3 regions of the Paenibacillus sp. DS2015 genome follow, and region 2 is predicted to be linked to each of the others. Evidence: riboswitches for the same ligand, from Rfam matches in the RefSeq annotation. Region 2 holds a riboswitch; each other region holds the start of a gene.
What was found. Region 2 has a riboswitch for thiamine pyrophosphate ahead of J2T13_RS15410 (thiamine phosphate synthase). Riboswitches for the same ligand answer to the same signal wherever they lie in the genome.
Positions count from the first base shown of each region.

Region 1: linked by a shared signal. The riboswitch ahead of thiM (hydroxyethylthiazole kinase) and the one ahead of J2T13_RS15410 (thiamine phosphate synthase) in region 2 are both predicted to bind thiamine pyrophosphate.
Region 3: linked by a shared signal. The riboswitch ahead of J2T13_RS17165 (ABC transporter substrate-binding protein) and the one ahead of J2T13_RS15410 (thiamine phosphate synthase) in region 2 are both predicted to bind thiamine pyrophosphate.

Region 1 is NZ_JBNPWS010000013.1:66,868-71,086, reverse strand. Features, by position in the region: gene J2T13_RS13185 (methionine ABC transporter permease) at 1-408, opposite strand, end outside; gene J2T13_RS13180 (methionine ABC transporter ATP-binding protein) at 401-1,093, opposite strand; TPP riboswitch at 1,306-1,409, shown strand; gene thiM (hydroxyethylthiazole kinase) at 1,606-2,406, shown strand; gene thiD (bifunctional hydroxymethylpyrimidine kinase/phosphomethylpyrimidine kinase) at 2,462-3,280, shown strand; gene thiE (thiamine phosphate synthase) at 3,273-3,932, shown strand; partial or broken gene J2T13_RS13160 (DUF1273 domain-containing protein) at 4,130-4,219, opposite strand, start outside.
Region 2 is NZ_JBNPWS010000017.1:42,844-47,062, reverse strand. Features, by position in the region: gene thiO (glycine oxidase ThiO) at 1-1,144, opposite strand, end outside; gene J2T13_RS15410 (thiamine phosphate synthase) at 1,141-1,764, opposite strand; TPP riboswitch at 1,961-2,063, opposite strand; gene J2T13_RS15405 (GNAT family N-acetyltransferase) at 2,198-2,635, opposite strand; gene J2T13_RS15400 (MATE family efflux transporter) at 2,725-4,086, opposite strand; gene J2T13_RS15395 (HAD family hydrolase) at 4,122-4,219, opposite strand, start outside.
Region 3 is NZ_JBNPWS010000020.1:92,236-96,454, forward strand. Features, by position in the region: gene J2T13_RS17155 (ABC transporter permease) at 1-165, opposite strand, end outside; gene J2T13_RS17160 (thiamine-binding protein) at 162-455, opposite strand; gene J2T13_RS17165 (ABC transporter substrate-binding protein) at 592-1,647, opposite strand; TPP riboswitch at 1,744-1,854, opposite strand; gene J2T13_RS17170 (MFS transporter) at 1,915-3,132, opposite strand; gene J2T13_RS17175 (pyridoxamine 5'-phosphate oxidase family protein) at 3,329-3,754, shown strand; gene J2T13_RS17180 (bifunctional 2',3'-cyclic-nucleotide 2'-phosphodiesterase/3'-nucleotidase) at 3,926-4,219, shown strand, end outside.

The DNA of each region.
Region 1 (4,219 bases), on a different contig from region 2:
AATCTGGAAGGTAGATGCTCCCATCGATGAAGCCGATTCGATCACACCTCTTGGAACCTCTAGCAGGGACTGCTCCACTAACCTTGAATAATAGGCAATCGCCATAATGGATAACGGCACCGAAGCCGCAAGTGTGCCTAGTGCTGTTCCAACGACAATACGTGTAAATGGGATCAAAAAAACGACCAATAACAGAAATGGGAATGACCTCACAATATTGACGATCATATTCAAAACCCCATAGAGCCACCGATTCTCGTATAACTGACCCTTCCCCAACAAATATAGATATGTACCTACCGGAAGTCCTATTAATATCGCTGCGATAATGGATATCCCCACCATAGCGAAAGTCTCCCCAATAGCCTTCCATATTTCAGACTCATACTGCATGATATATTCAATCATGTGGTTGATCCACCACGCTAGTCTCAACTAAACTGCCTAGCTCCATAACGGATACGTTGTGACACATGTTGCGGACGACCTCCATTTCATGTGTTACGATAACGATCGTGAGCCCGAAATTCTGATTGAGCCGTTTCAGCACACCCAAAATACCATTTGTCGTATTAGGGTCCAAAGAGGATGTAGGTTCATCACATAACAACACTTTAGGACGATTCGCAAGCGCTCTGGCAATCGCCACTCGCTGCTTCTCTCCTCCACTTAGTTGTGAAGGATATTGCTTCGACTTATGCTCTAGCCCCACAAATTCTAAGAACTCATCTACACGTTCCACACGTTCACGCCTCGGTATTCCTGCTAATTCAAGCGGTATGGAAACATTTCCACTAACCGTCCTATTGCTCACCAGATTAAATCCTTGGAATATCATGCCGATGTTCCTACGAGCTTCGCGCAGCTCCTTCTCACTCATCTGAGTCAGATCCTGATTCCCCACGATCACACTACCACTGTCGGGCTTCTCCAATAAATTAATCAGCCGTAACAGAGTCGATTTACCCGCACCACTTGTGCCAATAATTCCATGAATCTCACCTTCTTGCACTTGAAGAGATACAGCATTAACAGCTTGGAAATGGTTAGTCGAACTCACAAAAGTTTTACTTACCTGATGCAACGAAATCAAGGGAGTGTTCCTCCTATCTACTACTGTTCTTAAAGAGGTTGTTCAAAAAGTCGAATTTTTGAACACGCGCTTAAAGGTTGGCAGAATAAAAATAATCATACCACAGGTTTAAGGATAATTGTGATACAGAATCCGTATTGATTCCTAAATGTCGCTTTACATATGGGAATTTTGTGTTATATTCTTTACATCAACGAATTGAATACAGCCTGTTTTTTCACTAGGGGAGTCTAACGACTGAGATGAAGCATTAAGCTTCGGACCCTTGGAACCTGATCTGGATTATACCAGCGGAGGGAAGTGGAACGAAATTTTCAAATCATGCATATATTATGGCTTGACTGAACTTTTTGGCCCACTCATTTCCTTCTGGAAATGGCTGGGCCTTTATTTGTTTACAAGAAGAACTGACTTCTATGTCCTTAAAGGGACGGTAACCGTTTCAAGGGAAATTATAGCTATTCGGCTATCATATCCTATATAACCAACTAAAATTCAGGAGGTTGTTAAGCATGTCATTTCTAAACAAAGTTCGTCAGGAGAATCCACTTATACATAATATTACGAATATGGTCGTTACCAATTTCACAGCCAATGGGCTGCTCGCTTTGGGTGCTTCTCCCTTTATGGCTCAAGCGCATGAAGAAGTGGCAGATGTAGCTAAATTAGCAAGTGCAGTGGTTGTTAATATGGGTACCCTCGATGAAAATGTGGTGAAATCAATTCTTATTGCTGGAAAATCCGCGAATGAGAATCATGTTCCTGTCGTATTTGACCCGGTTGGAGCAGGTGCCACGGCTTATCGGACAACAATTGCTCAGAGAATCACTCAGGAAATTGAGCTTGCCGTGCTCAGGGGCAATGTTGCAGAAGTAGCAAACGTCGTAGGTGAGGAATGGTCCATCAGAGGTGTAGATGCAGGTGTTGGCGAAGGCAATGTTGTTCTTCTAGCACAAAAGGCTGCTCAAAAGCTAGGATGTATTGTTGTCATTACGGGAAAGGAAGATGTGATTACGAATGGACGCAGGACTTACACCACCCGTAATGGTCATCCTCTGCTAACTAAAGTTACAGGGGCTGGATGCTTGCTCAGCTCTATTATCGGAGCATTCTTAGCTGTAAGCGAAGTTAGCGAACAAGCATGGTTGGAATCCGTTACCGAGGCGCTTGCTTTCTATGGCGTTGCCGCTGAAATAGCTGCTGAGATGACAGCACATCAAGGGCCTGGAAGCTTTCAGATTGAATTATTGAACCAACTGGCATGCGTATCACCAGAAACTTTACAAGAAAGAGCCCAAATCCACCAAGTCTAAGAAGTTACAGGAACGATTCACCACTAAGACTCAGAAGATTGGAGGAGACCTAGAGATGAGTATATATAAAGCGTTAACGATTGCAGGGTCAGATAGTGGCGGTGGAGCAGGGATTCAAGCCGATCTCAAAACTTTTCAGGAATTAGGTGTATATGGGTTGACAGCCATTACCGCAATAACAGCACAGAACACCTTAGGAGTCCAAGGAGTCTTCCCCACGACTACCGAAGCGATGGTTATGCAACTGGACTCCATTGGGGAAGATTTAGAACCTGATGCATTAAAGACAGGGATGTTATTCAGTGGAGAGATTATCCGGATTGTCGCAGCTAAGATCGAGCAATATCATTGGCGCAACTTAGTCGTCGATCCCGTGATGGTGGCCAAGGGCGGATCTACACTTCTGCAACGAGAAGCGATTAAATCCGTCATCCAAGTCCTACTCCCACTTGCTCTGGTCACCACGCCCAACATTCCAGAAGCAGAAATCCTTACCGAGATGTCCATTATAAGCTTAAGTGACCGAGAAGAGGCTGCGAAACGAATCCATCAGATGGGTTCTCGTTATGTCGTCATGAAAGGCGGACATGATGCTTCTACCGATCAAGTCGTAGACCTTGTGTATGATGGGCATCGTTACATCTATATGGAGAATCAACGGATTGAGACAAGACATACTCATGGTACAGGTTGTACTTATTCAGCAGCGATTACAGCTGAGTTGGCTACAGGAAAATCCGTACTTGAAGCTATTCAAACAGCGAAACAATTCATCCAAGCGGCGATTGAGGACCCATTAGGAATCGGTGCTGGTCATGGTCCAACGAACCATTTTGCTTATCAACGGAGAAGGAGAGGCGAAGATCATGTCTAACATGAATAGCGAAACTGTTCGTCCATTGCTGAAAGTCTATTTCATTATGGGTAGTGTCAATTGTACGGAAGATCCGATCGAGGTATTATCGGAGGCAATTGCTGGCGGTATGACATTATTCCAGTTTCGCGAAAAAGGCGCAGGTGCCTTGATCGGCGAAGCCAAGCTTACACTCGCTAGAGAACTTCAACAACTGTGCCAAGAACATCACATCCCTTTCATCGTCAATGACGATATCGACCTCGCGATCGCCCTTGACGCAGATGGTGTTCATGTGGGTCAAGACGATGAACCCGCAAGCTCCATCCGTGAGCGAATTGGTTATCACAAAATAATCGGTGTCTCAGCCCATACCTTGGAGGAAGCGCAACAAGCGATTCAAGATGGGGCACATTATCTGGGGGTCGGCCCGATCTTTCCAACACGTTCCAAAGATGATGCTGGAGAAGTGCTGGGCACAACCTTAATCCGCGAATTACGCCAACAGGGAATTTCAATCCCGCTTGTAGGGATTGGTGGCATCTCGATAGACAACGCGGCTTCCATCATTGCTGCTGGTGCAGACGGCGTATCTGTTATTTCAGCTATAGCAGGTGCGAAATCTATTAAAGAAGCCACTGCGCATTTTGTTCGCAATACTACTCAACTCTGAATTCATAAACACATAAGAAGAAACGGCTGCGCCGTCCTTTCAAGGGACGGCATCCGTTTCTCGTAAAAATATAAGGATCATTTATTATGTACAACATATAAATTCTTATATTTCAAATAAGACAGCAAGTCATCAGTGGAATTGTCATTCTACCGATGGCTTGCTGTCTTAAGAATCAGTACTTGAGCCTACCTTAATCAATCAAATGAACGATCATTCTCTTCATCCGCTATGCTCTGAATATCTTCAGATGTAATGTTCAAATACACATATCCATCTTGATTATG
Region 2 (4,219 bases):
ATCCCACCTTTTCTTGAGAAATGTGCTGATGACGATGAATTCGATAAGGTTCTAATGACAGGTGTTTCTTCGACTTCCCTTCTGCCCAATCTGCAACGCATTTCCCCGTAATTGGACTTAGCAATATGCCATTACGATAATGACCCGCAGCTACATATAACCCTTTATATGTTTCGTGTTCACCTAAATAAGGTAAGCCATCAAGAGTCTGTGGACGTAACCCACTCCATGCTTTTTCCCATTCGGCATTCACAATGCTTGGCACAAGCTTCTTTGCCGCTTCTAAAAGTGTTGATATTCCACCTAAGGTTACCTTTCGATCATAACTATGAAGTTTACTAGTTGCTCCAACAATGATCCTGCCACCCTTTTTTGGGACTAAATAGCACCCATGACTAAAGATCGTAGAAGAAATTAACGGCTTGTCTGTCAGCACAGAGAAGCACTCCCCCTTCACCGGATAAATCGGACAATTCAATCTAACCTGCTCCAGCAGCGCTCCACTCCATATTCCCGAGGCTATGATGACACGATCAGAACGAAGTACTTCTTCGCTTGTGATCACTCCAGCTATTCGGCCATGCTCTATAAGAAGTGATCTTACCTCCGTAAATTCCTTGATATCTGCACCTAAAGCTACTGCCGCCTTCGCATAGGCAATCGATAATACTGGAGCATCTACTTGCCCATCTCCTTCCACCAACATAGCCCCTCGTAGTTCCCTAGAAATCTCTGGCTCTCTTTGGATGACTTGTTCCGTAGATAACCACTCCGCTTGTTCTCCTACACTGTGTTGAAAAGCAATGGTCTGTTGAAGCGCCTCTACATCCGCAGAAGTGATCCCCACTCGGAGCAGACCTTTGCGCGTGAAGCCGATATCCATTCCTGTTAACGCTTGAAGGTCTCTCGCCAACGGAGGAAACAACGCACGACTAGTCCTTGCTAAATCGAAGAAGGGTCCTGCTTCGTTAATCTCCGCCTGTGCTGCAAGCATCCCTGCTGCCGCAATCGAGGCTTGTTGCCCAAATCGATCTCTGTCTATAAGAACTACTTTCATTCCTCTCGCAGACATGTAATAGGCAATAGAACTGCCTATTACTCCTCCACCCACAATAATGGCATCCCAGAACTTAGACTTCGTCACCTTCCTTTACCTCCTCCTGCATCTAGCTCTCTTCGATAATCTTTCACCGCTTGTATAGGATCAGGCGCTGACGTAATGCCAGATAATATAGCAATGCCAGTTGCTCCCGTTCCTATGACCTGTTGCACGTGTTCTGGCTGAATACCACCAATTGCAATAATGGGAACTTGAACACGATCGACAACCTCCTTCAACAAAGCGATCCCTCTAGGCTCCTGATTAAGCTTAGAATTGGACGCGAAGATATGTCCGTAAAGGAGAAAATCAGCACCATACTTGCTCATATCATCGGCCTCTTCAACAGAATGAACGGAACACCCGATGCGCAATCCTGGAAAAGAGCGCCTCACCTCTTGTACTTGCAAGCTATGATAAGCTAGCTGGACACCACCTGTCTGCGCCGCCCATGCCACATCTACACGATCATTAATGATCACTTTATGTATGGGAACTCCGCCTGCTTTTAACGCCATAACCCCATGCCATAACGTAGCCGCTGTGCTAAATTTCTCCCGCAAATGAAATGCTGTTACATAAGTATGAGTTCGCTCTGCGATCCACACAAAGCGTTCCAATTCATTCTGACCATTTGAGATTATGTGTAGCTCTCGGGTTGACATCACACACACATCACACTACCTCCTACATGATTTTAATCCGATTCACGTTTTCTCCCGCAGAAAATTCATATAACCCAATGACTAAGAAAGACAACAAAAAAAGCCCCCTTCTGCATAGAGAAGGGAGCTTTAGATCCATAGCCAAGTGAATGTCTACCTACGTACATATATGTACATAAACAAACAATAGTTCAACCAAAGTATAAGCTCACTTCCCTACGCTGGTATAATCCAGATCAGGTTCAAAGGGTTTGGAATCACACTTCCGTCTCAGCTAAATAGCACCCCTAGTGATCTAACGTATTCAATTGGATACATCCTACCATGAATAAATGAAAAAGAAAATCACTATTATTCTAGTGTAAAAAAGGAAGCCTTCCCTCTAGTCAATGAAGACTTCGGAATAGCTCCTTTTCCATACAATGCGCATTCGTTAATCCTCTTCTTCAACTTCTTCTGCATCATATACACAACGAAACCGCTCAACTCCAGGATAAATTTCACCCAAGCTGTATACCACAAATCCGATATTGCGATAAAAATCAACTGCTTCTTCATCTGTCTCTGCAATCATTTGTGTTGGTTTTTGAGCTTCAAGTAATTCAAGCAACATGCCACGTCCGTATCCCTTCAAACGGTTCTCAGGTAATACAGCAATATGATTAATGGTTATGACTCTGCCAGCATCCATCTCAAACCCGATTAGACCTACAAGTAGTTCTTCATCCTCAAAACCATATAATTGTAACGAATCGTTACCTTCATACAACTCTATAGCAGCCTTCAAAGACTTATCATCTGGGAAAACCGCATACGATAATAACTCTGTTACTTCTAATTTGTTGATGTACGTTTTAACGTTAATAAGCATGTCTTAACCCTCCAACAATTTTGTCTTTATAAACAGTCATTACGTAACTGTAAAGGGTTTGGAGAGAAAATTCAAGCCGTTTTTACTCCTTAAGCCGCTATCCCATCAACTAAGTTTTTAACCCATTTTTTAGAATAGATCCGCGTCAAACCAAGTCCGAAGCGAACAACCTCCTCCAAAGAGAGAACTAAATAGACCCAAAAGATAGGTTGCTTCCATACGAAGGATAATAACAAAGCCGAAGGAACCCCAATAAGCCAAGTCGCTGTCGACTCCATTGCAAACACAAACTTACTGTCCCCGCCACTCTGCAAGATCCCGCCAGCTATAATCATATTCGCTACTTTGACCCATAAAAAGCCTGCAAATACCCAAATAATATAAATTCCTAATTGATTGGCTTCACTAGAGATATTGAATGCTGACACATATAGTGGAGCGGTAAGTGCAATAACGACTCCTAAAGATATTGAAATTATGATTCCAAAGCGTATGAATTTCTTCGCGTAATCGATAGCAACATCTTTTTCACCTGCACCCAACTTATTGCCCACCATAACTCCTGCGGCACTTGCCAAACCAGATAATAACCCAACACTTAAGCCTTGTAAGGGAAAGGTAATCGTCATAGCAGTCATTTCAACAGTACCCATTCGACTATAGATAACAGCATAAACCGTTTCTCCGAGAACCCATACTAATTCAGTCAAAACGATGGGATAGGTTGTACTGAAAAATTTAACAGTAAGCGGTTTGGAGATTCCGAAGAGATTCCTCCAATCAACTGAACCCGGTAAGCGAAATTTATATACTGCCCCAATGATCAATATACACTCAATAACACGTGAAATGACCATAGCTATCGCCGAACCTTTCAGACCCATTGCAGGAAAACCTAGGTGTCCAAAAATAAACAAATAGTTAAGTAAAACATTAATACAAACGGTAACTGCACTAGCATACATTGGAAATTTAACATGCTCGGTACTTCGCAAAATAGAAGAATACATCATGGTAAGCATGGTAGGAATATAACTTAGCGCTACAAGTTGTAGAAATATGTAACCATTGTCTATAATACTTTTATCAGTAGTAAAAAGTCCCACAATGTACTGCGGGTTAAAGAAGACAAGTAGCGTAAACAAGAACGAAAGGATCAAACCAATGAACAAACCCAGCCCTAGTAATTGTGAAATACTCTTTGTATCCCTATTCCCCCAGAATTGTGCCGCATAGACCGATACACCCATTGATATACCTGCCAGAACTACGGAGATAACACTAAAAATTTTAGTAGCTATACCTACGGAAGCGATAGCAGTATCCCCGAGCTGCCCCACCATTAGTTGATCGGTTAAAAACAACAGCGACATGATCAAGCTTTGTAAAGTAATAGGGATAGCTATTTTATACACATTTTTATAAAAGTCTTTTTTTCTATCTGGATCCATTTGTGACCAACTCCAGCTCCATATTTAATATATGACTAATCTACTCTGGTAGAATTCTTCCATAACTCCTCATAACTTTGGATCGTTTGGTCCGCAGAGGACAAATCTTGCTTACCAGAATTTTCATTTAGAA
Region 3 (4,219 bases), on a different contig from region 2:
TTCCCATAATCTTGCCGATTGAGCGGAAGCCTCACGTGCAATATCTGATGGGGCTGGGAGAATCCATTCTTCGATGTTAAAGAGTGAAGTACTTAGCTGCCATATCACCAAAAAGAAGAGGACCGCCACTAAGGGCGGCCACACTTTGTTCCATATCAGGCTCATGGACGATATTTCTCCGTTAGTTTATCCATACTTATGCCCTTAGGGTTATGGGCAATTTTAATTTGAGAGATGACACTAGGGCTGCCTGCAACTACAAGTGCTTCATGCATATTCTTAACAATACGCAACAGCTCATCAAGCTCGCCTTCCATAGTCGTCTCTAGCGGATGAACCTCATGTTTGACACCAGATTGTTGTATGACTTCAATGGCACGATCTACATAAGGAATCGAATCTTCATTATTAGGTGTTTTAGGGATTACTTGAATGCTTAGTAAAGTATTGGCCATGGTATAACAACCTTTCATAGTAGAGTGTAGTAGTAGTAGTAGTAGTAGTAGTAGTAGTAGTAGTAGTAGTAGTAGTAGTAGTAGTAGTAGTAGTAGTAGTAGTAGTAGTAGTAGTAGTAGTTAGATATAGTCTTCGTTATTGTGCTTGAGGTATAAAATCATTGGTATAAGCACTTTCAATTTCAAGCGGTTTATCCAGAAGCTTATGGTTATACATCCAATCGGAATACCCTTGCCATACTTCGGCTTTCTGTTCTCCCCAGTTCTCAGCATCGTCTTTATAGCGTGGACTCAACCATTTCTGACTAGCAAGGACTAGTTCCTTGTCTAGATCAGGTACTAATGTACTGAGAATTACAGCGGCTTCTTCAGGTTTATCAATCGCATATTGATAGCCTTTGGAGGTAGCGCGCATGAATGCCTTGACGAGTTCAGGATCATCCGCTATCTGTTTCTCATTCGTCACAATAACAGGCGTGTAGTAATCAAGCTCTTTAGCGTAGTCTTTCACATATAACATATCGAGCGGCTCTCCACGAAGCTCAGCTTCAACACCTGTCCACGCGTAGAAGATCCATGCGAAATCAATATCTCGCTTCACGGCTGTGAAGAAATCGGCCTCGCCCATATTCACAATCTTGACCTTCGTAACATCACCCTTGTCATTCTCCATGATAGAATCCATTACAGCTTCTTCTACAGGAGAACCCCAACCCCCGTAAGTTTGGCCTTCGAATGCTTTCGGTGTCTTAATATTGCGATCTACAGGTGCCGCAAATCCAGAGGTATTATGTTGTATGACTGCTGCAATGGACACCAGGGGAACACCTTGGATGCGTGCTTGCGTTACGCCCTCTTGATAGCTAATGCCGAAGGGCACGGCACCTGAGGCCACCATTGTATCCGCTCCTCCGGCACCCGGCTGAACGATCTCCACGTTTAATCCTTCGGCTTCATAGTAACCTTGATCCTTAGCTACATAGAGTCCAGTATGATTCGTATTAGGAGTCCAATCTAGAACAACTTTAACATCTTTTAGTACCTTGGATGTGGGTGATGCCTCGCCCTCAGGTGTTGTTTCTTTTTGACTCGTTTCATTGGTATTTGAAATCCCATTCTTGTTAGATGCTCCGCATCCTGCTACGACTAGTATAAGCATACATACGAGAAGTAATGTTCCGATCTTTCTCATCTCTTTTTCTCCCCTTCAGTGAACTGCTATGTTATTGTGCAACAAAAAAGCGTCCCGTAATCGGGACGCATATGGGCGCAAGATAGGTATATGGATGAACCATATCGGCTACGTTCCTACGCTGGCATTATCCAGATCAGGTATAAGGGTCAGTGTCTTGTGGGACACACTCTCAGCCGGCCAATCCCAGCACCCCTGGTACTTATGAAGTTAGATCATTTCAACGAATATTATAGTCTACAATGGAAGAGGTGTCCAGTGACCCCTCTATGGGTTGGTTAGTTCTATCGCTGAACTGCTTGATCCTACTTGATCATATCTATGCTGAACTCGAAATGCGGCTATACTGAGCAGGAACAGACCCACGCTGAACACCGCAAGCATACTGGCTGTTTGGTTAACTGCAAGATGATCCATACTCCAGCCGATGATCAAAGGAAGGACAGCACCACCCACACCTCCAGAAGCAATGAGAATACTTGTGGTTGACTCCTCTGTACCTGGCATAAGTTTATTAGCAAACACTAACGTGATGGAGAAGATGCCTGACATGAACAGACCCAGTAGTGTGATTACTGCAAAAGCTGACCAGACCTGATTCGTAAATGGAAAAAGAGTGAATAGGAAGAGTGCAGCTAGGCAACTTATGAGTACATAGGAACGGTAGCGAATTTTCTCAGCTATATAGCCTGCAAATAAGCGGCCCGTAGACATAGCAATCCAAAAGAAGGTCACGCTAAGTGCAGCTCCTGCTTTATCCATACTCATCTTCTCTATGAGCATAGATGGCATGAAATTCGCTAAGCTCATTTCTACGCCAACATATAGAAAGAAGAAGGCTACAAACATCACTAGTGTACGTTTTTGGCCCTTGTGATACACGGGTACTTTAGGTTGCTTCGGTTGTTGAATGTTTATGTCACGTGCCTTCAACATCGCATCTAGAGCGCCAAAGGAACCCTTAACCCAGCATATAAACGTAATGAGCGCGAAGAGAGCCACGGCAAGAAACGACCAACGCCACCAGCCGAAGTGAATCATACCACTAGCAAGCAGTGGCATCAGCATTGCACCTACACCGAAGAAGACTTCCAGTCTACTCATAGCTACAGCAGTTTGATGGGTAACACCTGCAATAATGATGGTTCCAATGACAGCTTCGATCATTCCGAACCCAAAGCCTGCAACAATTCCTGTGACATACATCCATTCCCACGGTGGAAGGAGGGTGTATACGGATTCTGCAACAAACAGTGCAGCTAGGGCAAGAAGAAGAGTACCCTTTTTGCCAATCCGGCGGTTTAACCATGGGGAGAACATTACGCCACCCAAGAAACCAGCAAACTGAGCAAAGATCAGTTGTCCTCCTGCACTGTATTCACGACCATAATGTTCCAGAATGACTGGAAGCACAGAACCGAGTACGACATGTGCCAAACCAATCAAGAAATAAGACAAACATCCAATCCAAATTAAGCGTTTCATGATGAAATCAAGCCCCTTTTTATGACAATAAGTCCTAGCGATCATTCTATCTATCATACCTAATGGGAAGCCATTCGTCATTGTAAAAGTCGCATCGAATGATAAGGATGAGCTGTGTTGAAAATGAAGGAGATGGGTACATTACAGATAGGTGTATTTTGTAATTCAATATAAGGTAAGGAAGGGGTTTAATGTCATGTTGGATAGAACTCGAATGGAACAGGAAATCGTAAAAGCGTTGGATCACAATAAAGTTTGTACCTTCGCTACTATTGAGGGGAATAAACCGAAACAAAGGTACATGGTATTGTTTAATGAAGGGTTAAGTCTACATTTGGCTACGAACCGCCAAACACATAAAGTTGAAGAGTTAGAAGAAAATCCACACGTATCCTTGTTAGTGGGGTATGAAATAGGTGGAAGCAAGGATGTTATAGAGATTGAAGGGACTTGTGCTATATGTAAGGACGAAGGTATACGCGAGAAGGTGTGGAATCCTGATCTTGAAAAATGGTTCACAGGACGGAATGATCCCAATTACGTCGTTTTAAATATTACTCCCCATCGTATCGAATATACGGGTCAAAACAAAGATAATGATAAACGTGTATGGCTCGCATAATCCTTTGAATTGAGTGTTAAGTGGTGGTTCAAGAGTACTAATGTAATGTCTGAGACCGGGTCTCAGGCATTATTTATTGTGCAGATTTAACATTTCCCTTTATTTAAAAGATGACATCGATATAAACTCTATGTGACCAAGTAATATACTTAATTATAAAGGGGAGATTCTATGTTTCATTCGCACCATAAGATGATCAAAGTTGCCTTATCAACGGTTGTTGCTTTCAATGTACTATCCCTTTCCCTTGCCTCAGTTCATGCAGCGGAAGAAAGTGCAATGGCTAAGCTACGGATTATGGAAACAACAGATTTGCACGTCAACATCATGAACTATGATTATTATGCAGATAAGGATACGGATCAGTATGGATTGGCGAAGACAGCTAGCCTAATTAAGGCTGCAAGAAACGAGGCAAAGAACAGTCTACTTTTTGATAATGGAGACTTGATTCAAGGTAACCCT